Regions from separate parts of the Kribbella sp. NPDC043289 genome, predicted to be linked through region 1. Evidence: predicted binding sites of a transcription regulator. Region 1 holds the regulator's gene; the other holds the start of a gene.
What was found. Region 1 encodes HrcA, which represses chaperone genes, less so after heat shock. Its sites were predicted from a motif close to TTGGCACTCGNNNNNNNCGAGTGCCAA; they were not measured.
Positions count from the first base shown of each region.

Region 2: a site for HrcA is predicted at 3,547-3,573, ahead of groES (co-chaperone GroES). Genes of this name have one in related genera too.

Region 1 is NZ_JBWKCB010000004.1:292,818-297,409, forward strand. Features, by position in the region: gene dnaJ (molecular chaperone DnaJ) at 1-945, opposite strand, end outside; gene hrcA (heat-inducible transcriptional repressor HrcA) at 971-1,993, opposite strand; gene AC0662_RS25760 (Gfo/Idh/MocA family protein) at 2,098-3,201, opposite strand; gene AC0662_RS25765 (ThuA domain-containing protein) at 3,186-3,827, opposite strand; gene AC0662_RS25770 (EF-Tu/IF-2/RF-3 family GTPase) at 3,920-4,306, shown strand; gene AC0662_RS25775 (MBL fold metallo-hydrolase) at 4,328-4,592, shown strand, end outside.
Region 2 is NZ_JBWKCB010000005.1:548,803-553,394, forward strand. Features, by position in the region: gene AC0662_RS30390 (GNAT family N-acetyltransferase) at 13-462, opposite strand; gene groL (chaperonin GroEL) at 1,358-2,977, opposite strand; gene groES (co-chaperone GroES) at 3,119-3,415, opposite strand; gene AC0662_RS30405 (peptidoglycan-binding domain-containing protein) at 3,696-4,310, shown strand; gene AC0662_RS30410 (class I SAM-dependent methyltransferase) at 4,321-4,592, shown strand, end outside.

The sequences.
Region 1 (4,592 bases):
GCCGCGCGCGGTCAGCGTGACCGCGGTGCCGGACTGCGTGCCGGGGCGGATCTCCAGCGGGGTCGTCTCGCCCTCGAGGGTCGGCAGGTCGATCGTCGTACCGAGCGCGGCCGCCGTCATCGGCAGCGTGACCGTGCAGTGCAGGTCGTCGCCGTTGCGGGTGAAGATCTCGTGCGGCTCGACCTCGATCTCGACGTACAGGTCGCCGGCCGGACCGCCGCCGGGACCGACCTCGCCCTGACCGGACAGCTGCACCCGGGTGCCGCTGTCGACGCCGCCGGGGATCTTGACCGTGACGGTACGCCGGGAGCGGACGCGACCGTCGCCGGAGCACTCGACGCACGGGTTCGGGATCGTGGTGCCGTAGCCGCGGCAGTTCGGGCACGGGCGCATCGTCCGCACCTCGCCGAGGAACGACCGCTGCGTGTGGGTCACCTCGCCGCGCCCGTGGCAGATCTCGCAGGTCACCGGTTCGGAGCCGGCCGCCGCGCCGGATCCGCTACAGGTCGGGCACAGTACGGCGGTGTCTACCTTGAGCTCGCGGGTGGTCCCGAAGGCCGCCTCGGCGAGATCGATCCGGAGCGGGATCAGCGCGTCCTGGCCGCGCCGGGTCCGCGGCCGCGGCCCGCGGGTGGCCCCGCCGGTCTGGCCGAAGAACGCGTCCATGATGTCGGTGAAGGTGAACGCCTGGCCGAAGCCCTGACCACCCGGCCCGCCGGCCCCGGCGGTCGCGAACGGGTCGCCGCCGAGGTCGTGCATCTGCCGCTTCTGCGGGTCGCTGAGCACCTGGAAGGCGCGGCCGATCTCCTGGAACTTCTGGTGCGCGTCCTCGGAGTCGTTCACGTCCGGGTGGTACTGGCGTGCCAGTTTGCGGTACGCCTTCTTGATCTCGTCCGGTGACGCGTCGCGGCTGACACCTAGGACGGCGTAGTAATCGGTGCTCATACTCCAGACCAGTGGTTGTTGTCGTTTAGGAGTCGGCCAGGATCTGGCTGACGTAGCGCGCGACGGCGCGCACGGCGCCCATCGTGCTCGGGTAGTCCATATGGGTCGGGCCGACGATGCCGAGGGTGGCCAGCGCCTCCGACTTCGACCCGTATCCGGTCGCGACCACCGAGGTGGTGGCGAGCTCCTCGAACGGGTTCTCGTGGCCGATCCGGACCGTCAGGGTCTGCGGATTGGTGGCCTCACCGAGCAGTTTGAGCAGGATGACGTGCTCCTCCAGCGCCTCCAGCACCGGCTTGACGTTGCGCTCGAAGTCGTCGCCGTACCGGGTCAGGTTGGCGGCGCCGCCGACCGCGATCCGCTGCTCGCCGACCTCGTCGGTGAACGCCTCGAGCAGCGTGGTGACGATCGACGCGACCAGCGACCGGTCGGCCGGAGCGAACAGCTCCGGGACCCCGGCCAGGGATGTGGTCGCATCGGTCAGGCGCTGGCCGGCCAGCACCGTGTTCAGCCGGGACCGCAGGTCCGCGATCAGCTGCTCCTCGACGTCGTGCGGGTGCTCGACGAGGCGCTGCTCGACGCGGCCGTTGCTGGTGATCAGCACCAGCAGCAACCGCCGCGGGGTCATCGTGACGACCTCGATGTGCCGGACACTCGACCGGTTCAGCGAGGGGTACTGCACGACGGCGACCTGGCGGGTGATCTGCGCGAGCAGCCGGACCGTCCGCCGGACGACGTCGTCCAGGTCGACCGCACCGGCCAGGAACGACGTGATCGCCTTCTTCTCGGCGACCGACAGCGTCTTGACCGTGCTGAGCTTGTCCACGAACAGCCGGTACCCAGCATCGGTCGGAATCCGCCCCGCGCTGGTGTGCGGCTGGGTGATGTACCCCTCCTCCTCCAGCGCGGCCATGTCGTTACGCACAGTGGCCGGGGAGACTCCGAGGTTGTGACGATCCACGAGCGTCTTCGAACCGACCGGCTCGTGGGTCGCCACGTAGTCCTCGACGATGGCGCGGAGCACATCGAGCTTGCGTTCGTCCAGCACGCGCGCACACCCTCTCTCGATCGACACTGGCACTCGAAAGTTCCGAGTGCCAGTCTACCGAGCCGTAGGAGCTCGCACTGACGCGTGGCGGCGTGGGGCGGGTCTCAGGCGGTCTCGGGGGACGCCCCCAACGGTACGGCGGCCGGACGCTCGACCGTACTCGCGACGTCCACGGGCTGGTCCTGGACCGCCGCCTCGAGCAACGACTCGAGTACGTCGAGCACGTGGTACGCCAACGCTCCGTCAGCGCGATGCGGCTCACCGTTACGGAGGGCCCGGGCCATGTCCGCGACGCCGACGCCGCGGCCCGCTCCGGCGTACCCACCGGCGACCGGGACCTCGGTCCAGTCACGCTGCGCGGCCGTCGCGATCTCGACGGTGCCGTCGAAACCGTTCGGGTCCGGCACCGACAGGCTGCCCTCGGTCCCGTGGATCTCGATCCGCGGCAGCCGGGCCGCCCAGACGTCGAAGGACATCAGTACGGTCGTCAGCGCACCGGACTCGTGCTCCAGTACGCCGGTGACGTGCGTCGGCACCTCCACCGGGAACTTGGTGCCGGCCCGCGGACCCGAGTGGATCTCGCGCTCCTGCTTCGACTGGCCGGCCCGTGCGGTGACCCGACGTACCGGACCGAGCAGTGTGACCAGGCTGGTGACGTAGTACGGGCCCATGTCGAGCACCGGGCCGCCACCGGGCTGGTAGTAGAACTCCGGCGCCGGGTGCCACAGCTCGTGGCCGGGAGTGGTGAAGGCAGCAAAGGCTGCATGCGGTACGCCGATGTCGCCACGGTCGATCACTGCTCGGGCGGTCTGGGTACCGGTGCCGAGCACGGTGTCCGGTGCGCAGCCGACCCGGAGGTTGTTCGCGGCGGCGTACTTGAGCAGCGGCTCGGCCTCGGTACGGTCGACGGCGAGCGGCTTCTCGCCGTACACGTGCTTGCCGGCTTCCATCGCGGCCTGGTGCACCGGGGCGTGCGCGGCCGGGATGGTCAGGTTGAGGACGATCTCGACGTCGTCGGCGGCGTACAACTCGGCCGGGGACAGCGCGCGGATGCTCGGGAACTTGTCGGCGATCGCCTGGGCGCGGGAGACGTCCAGGTCGGCGACCGCGACCACGTCGACGCCAGGGAGCTTGCCCAGGTGGTCGAGGTACGTGCCGGAGATGACACCGGTGCCGACGATGCCGATGTTGGTCACTTGCTCGCCCACAGCAGCCCCCGCTCGATGATGGTGCGAACCTCGGGCGTCTCCAGGTCGTCCAGCTTGTGGCCGACGGTGCAGACGAAGACCTTGCCCTCGCCCCAGGTGCGGGTCCAGATGGCCGGCATCACGGCACCCTCGATCCACGGGTAGTCCGGGTGCGCCTCGAACGTCGTGGTGGCGAGGACGTTGTTGGTCGGGTCGGCGTGCACGTAGTACTGCTCGGTGTGTACGTCGAAGTGCTTGATGCCCTCGACGATCGGGTGATCGGCGACCACGTCGACCCGGTAGTCGTTGAAACCGTGCGGGTGCGAGATGAACTGCCCGCCGGTGATGAAGCTGTAGTCGGAGTTCTTCCGGAACGAGTCGACGATGCCGCCGTGCCAGCCGGCGAACCCGGTGCCGCGGCGGATCGCGGCCTCCAGGCCCTTGAAGTGCTCGGGCTCGATGTCGCTCATCGTCACGCACTGCAGCACCAGGTCGACGCCGTCCAGGTCCAGGTACGCCGCGGTGCTGTCGGAGACGGTGACGTCGTAACCGCTCTCCTTCAGGAAGGGGATGAACAGGTCGGTCGCCTCGACCGGGGAGTGACCTTCCCAGCCACCCCTGACCACCACAGCACGTCGTGTCGTCACACCGGCCACCCTTCGAAAGTTTCGGAATTCCGTTCGGAACACTTGCGACTCTAGGTCCGCGGGAGAGCCTTGCCAACCACTACTCTCAAGGGATGGGCTGGAAGTTCTGGAAGCGGACGAACTCGATGGATCCGCAGGAGATGCTGGCGCGCGGGCACTCGCAGCCGAACAGCTTCCCGGAGCCACCGCGGCCGCAGGACACGTTGCCGGTTGGGGCGTTCGGGATGGCGGTCGAGGACGTGTTCTCGATCACCGGGCGCGGCACCGTCGTCACCGGGCGGGTGCAGGCCGGGACGGTGATGGTCGGCGAGCAGGTGCTGATCAGCCGCGCCGGGCAGCCGCTGCTGCAGGTCGAGGTGGCCGGTCTCGAGATGTTCCGCAAGATCGTGCAGACCGCGCAGCCCGGCGACAACGTCGGCGTACTGCTGCGCGGCGTCAAGCGGGACCAGGTCGCGAGGGGCGACGTACTGAGCAAGTAGCGCCCCAGTAGTGTCGGGGCCATGAGTACGTGGACGGAGCTCGGCGACCGCACTTGGGTCCGCCGGTACGACGAGTGGGACCTGAACGTCGGCCTGGTCGTCGGGTCGGACGGCGCCGTGGTGATCGACACCCGGGCCACCACCGAGGAGGCCGAGCAGCTCCGCGAGCACATTCGCGAGCTGACCGACGTACCGGTGAAGTTCGTCGTCAACACGCACGCGCACTTCGACCATGTGGTCGGCAACAGCGTGTTCACCGAGGCCGAGGTCTACCTGCACGAGAACG
Region 2 (4,592 bases), on a different contig from region 1:
GTGGGGCTGTTGCTAGGCGGGGGCGTTGAAGCGGATGAGTTCGGTGGCGTGGGTTCCACCCCAGTCGATCGGTGTCCGCCCGGCCTCGATCCAACCCGCCCGGCGATAGAGATGTACGGCGGCGCCTCGGTTGTCGACCACTTCGAGTGACAGCTTCCGACCGAGCCGCGCCGCCGTCGTCACGCAGTACGCGAGCAACTCACGACCGATCCCCCGCCCGGTCGCTTCCGGGTCGACGTACAACCGCTCCACCTCGGCACCATCACCAACAGCCGTCAGTACAACGTGCCCGACAACCCGCTCGTCGACGACCGCAACCCAGCACCCCAACCGACTCTCCGGCGTCAACCACCCCCGAGGATCCGCAGGCCAGTTGATCGGATACCCCGCCCGCTCATACACCGCCCGCAACAACTCAACACAAACCTCAAGATCCCCGTCACCGCGCTCCCGAATCAACACCCACCCATCCCATCACCACCCCATACCCGCACCCGAACCCAGCCCCCAGTGACCGAGCACAGGCAATACCTTGTGCTCAGTCACCACACCCCTGCCCCACACCACTCACCACCCCAGCCAGACGCCCACGCCCCGGCGAATCGCAGGAACAACTCGTACGCCGCCACGCGCGCTGGTGCTGTCCGCGGACCCGGTCACGCGACCGGCGCTGAAGCCGGGGGCTTACCCGCGCGGCGGTGACTGTGCACAGGCAATTGCTTGTGCACAGTCCCCAGCCCCTGTCCACACCCACCATCACCCCCGGCCACACGTCCGCGGAGCGGTGCATCGCGCGATCAGCCCGTACGCCGCCGCGCTCGCGCGCCGGAAGACGGGGGGTTGCTCAGGCTGCGGTGACTGGAGACAAGCAATTGCCTGTGCTCAGTCACCACACCCTGTCCACAGTCCCCATCACCGCCGGCCAGATGTCCGCGGAACGGCCCAGCGCACGAGCAGCCAGTACGCCGCCGTACTCGCGCGCCGGAAGGCGGGGGCTTGCCCGCGTGGCGGTGGGTGGGGACAGGTTATTGCTTGTTCAGGGGCCCTGGTTGTTGTGTTCGCGGACCGTTTGCGGCGTTGTCGGCAGGCTCGACGAGAGCGGCGGTGGGGGAGGCGGGGCGGGGCGGGGCGGGGCGGGGCGGGGCGGGGCGGGGCGTGGCGGGGCGGGGCGGGGCGGGGCGGGGCGGGGCGGGAAAGCAAGCACCGCCCGGCTGGTCGTGGGGACCTGCCGGGCGGTGCTTTGTGTGCTGTGCTGCCTGGCTGGGGTGGACAACCCCTGCGAGGCGGTGGTGCGTGCCTGGCGGGGGTGGAGACCCCTGCCGGGCGGTGCTGTCGGACTGCTGCTTACTGCCTGAGGTCAGTGACCGTGGCCGTGGCCGTGGCCGGCTGCGGCGGGCTCTTCTTCCTCGGGCTTGTCGACCACCAGGGTTTCGGTGGTCAGCAGCAGGGCGGCGATCGAGCCGGCGTTGGCGAGCGCGGACCGGGTCACCTTGACCGGGTCGAGGACGCCGGTGCCGAGCAGGTCGCCGTACTCGCCGGTGGCCGCGTTGAAGCCGTTGCCGGGCTCCATCTCGGACACCTTGGCGACGACGACGTAGCCCTCGTAGCCACCGTTCTCGGCGATCCAGCGCAGCGGCTCGACGACGGCCTTGCGGACGATCCGGACACCGGTCGCCTCGTCACCGTCGAGCTCGAGCTCCTTGTCGAGCACGGTGGCCGCGTGGACGAGAGCGGAGCCGCCACCGGCGACGATGCCCTCTTCGATCGCGGCCCGGGTCGCGGACACGGCGTCCTCGATCCGGTGCTTCTTCTCCTTGAGCTCGACCTCGGTGGCCGCGCCGACCTTGATCACGCAGACGCCACCGGCCAGCTTGGCCAGCCGCTCCTGCAGCTTCTCGCGGTCCCAGTCGGAGTCGGTGCGCTCGATCTCGGCCTTGATCTGGTTGACCCGGGCCTCGATGTCGTCGGCCTTGCCGGCGCCCTCGACAACGGTCGTGTTGTCCTTCGAGACGACGATCCGGCGCGCCGAACCGAGCACCTCGAGGCCGACCTGGTCGAGCTTCAGCCCGACCTCGGGGGCCACGACCTGCGCGCCGGTGAGGGCGGCCAGGTCCTCCAGCATCGCCTTGCGGCGGTCACCGAAGCCCGGCGCCTTGACGGCGACCGAGGTGAAGTTGCCGCGGATCTTGTTCACCACCAGGGTGGACAGCGCCTCGGCCTCGACGTCCTCGGCGATGATCAGCAGCGTCTTGCCGGACTGCACGACCTTCTCCAGCAGCGGCAGCAGGTCCGCGATCGCGGAGATCTTGCCCTGGTGGATCAGGATGTACGGGTCCTCCAGCACCGCTTCGCCGGCCTCGGCGTCGGTGATGAAGTACGGCGAGATGTAGCCCTTGTCGAACTGCATACCCTCGGTGAACTCGAGCTCGGTCCCGAAGGTGTTCGACTCCTCGACGGTGATCACACCGTCCTTGCCGACCTTGTCGAACGCGTCCGCGATCAGCGCACCGATCTCGGCGTCGCGGGCGGAGATGGTCGCGACGTGGGCCATGTCGCCCTTGTCGTCGACCGGCTTCGCGGTGTCCACCAGCTTGCCCGACACGGCCTCGACAGCCGCCTCGATACCGCGCTTGAGGCCCATCGGGTTGGCGCCGGCGGCGACCGCCCGGAGGCCCTCGTGCACCAGTGCCTGCGCCAGCACCGTCGCGGTGGTTGTGCCGTCACCGGCGATGTCGTTGGTCTTGGTGGCGACCTCCTTGGTGAGCTGCGCACCAAGGTTCTCGAACGGGTCGTCCAGCTCGACCTCACGGGCGACGGTGACACCGTCGTTGGTGATGGTCGGGGCGCCCCACTTCTTGTCCAGGACGACGTAGCGGCCCTTCGGGCCCAGCGTCACCTTCACCGTGTTCGCGAGCTTGTCGACGCCGCGCTCCAGGGCGCGCCGCGCGTTCTCGTCGAACTCGAGGATCTTCGGCATGAAGAAAACCAGTCCTTTTCTGAATGTCTACGTTGCAGGTGCCGAACGAACGCCGTTCCCGGCCGGGACGGCCCGGCAGGAACCCACTCCGCCCCGGCGCCAGTGGGCTCCGGGGCGGTGTCGGTCAGGAACGGTGGTTCGTCACTTGCTGACGACGGCGAGGATGTCGCGGGCGCCCAGGATCAGGTAGTCCTGACCGTCGTACTTGACCTCGGTGCCGCCGTACTTCGAGTAGATGACCTTGTCGCCGACGGCGACGTCCAGCGGGACGCGGTTGCCGTTGTCGTCGATCCGGCCCGGGCCGACAGCGAGGATCTCGCCCTCCTGCGGCTTCTCCTTGGCGGTGTCCGGGATCACCAGGCCGGACTTCGTGGTCTGCTCGGCTTCGAGCGGCGCGACGAGGACGCGGTCCTCGAGCGGCTTGATCGTGACCGACACTTGCTGACCTCCACGGTCGAATTCGCTTGTCTAATTCCCATGTGGTCGCGCTCCCCTGCCGTCGCGGGGGTCAAGGGCCGGACCGCTGGCACCCTCACTAGGAGAGTGCCAACACCGAATCTAGGCCGCGATTAGCACTCGGTCAACTCGAGTGCCAAAGGAATTCTCGAAGACGAACGGATTTCTTGGGTGACCGCCCCGGTACGGAATGTGGTCAAACACCGGCCGGCATGCGACCGTTCTCTCAGAGCGGTCTCAGGGACGGCCCCCAGGAGGAGCCATGGCGTTCAAGCTGCCGAAGCTACCGAAGCTGTCCGGCCGCACCGTCGCACTCCTCGCCGCGGTCGGCGCGGTGGCGGTCGGAGCGGTCGCCGCCAACGCCTCGAAATCCGACTCCCCGGCGGCCGGCGCGCCCGCAACGGCACCGGGCTCGAAGGCCGCGAAGGACGCCAAGGCCGCCGACCAGCCCGAGGAGTCCCGTAATGCGACCGCCGCCGAACTGAAGGCCGCGGCCGCGCTCCCGCAGTGCCGGGCCGCGCGGCTGGTCCCGGTGAACCGCAGCTGGGGCATCCCGATGCCGTCGATCTACGCCAGCGCCAGCACCACCTGCAACCTGATGTACGGCGACAACCCCTACCGCGGCTCCAACCGGTACGGCGACCCCGAGACCGCGATCCAGGTGCTCCAGCGCAACCTCAACTTCTGCTACGGCACCAAGCTGGCCGTCGACGGGCTCTACGGCACCAAGACCCAGGCCGCGATCAAGCTGGTCCAGCGCCGGCACCACCTGGTGGTCGACGGCATCTACGGCCCGAAGACTCGCTCAGCCATGAACTGGCGCCTCTACTCGATGGCCGGCCGCAGCTGGAGCAGGAGCTGTTCCAGCCCCCTCTAAAGTTGTCCGAGTGACTGTCACCGCACTGCTCGACGGACCGGGCGCCGAGGTCCTCGCCACAGCCTGTGCGGACTACCAGCCCGGTCGTGAGCTCCAGCTCGTCGAGAAGCTCAGACGCCGGTACGACGCAACGCTGGTCACGACTGCGGTCACGCAAGCCGCCTTACGCCACCGCGCCGTCGCCAAGTTCGGTCCGGACGCGCAGCGCATGTACTTCACCCCCGACGGCCTCGAGCAGGCCACCCGGACCGCTGTCGGCACCCACCGCGCCGCACGGATCGC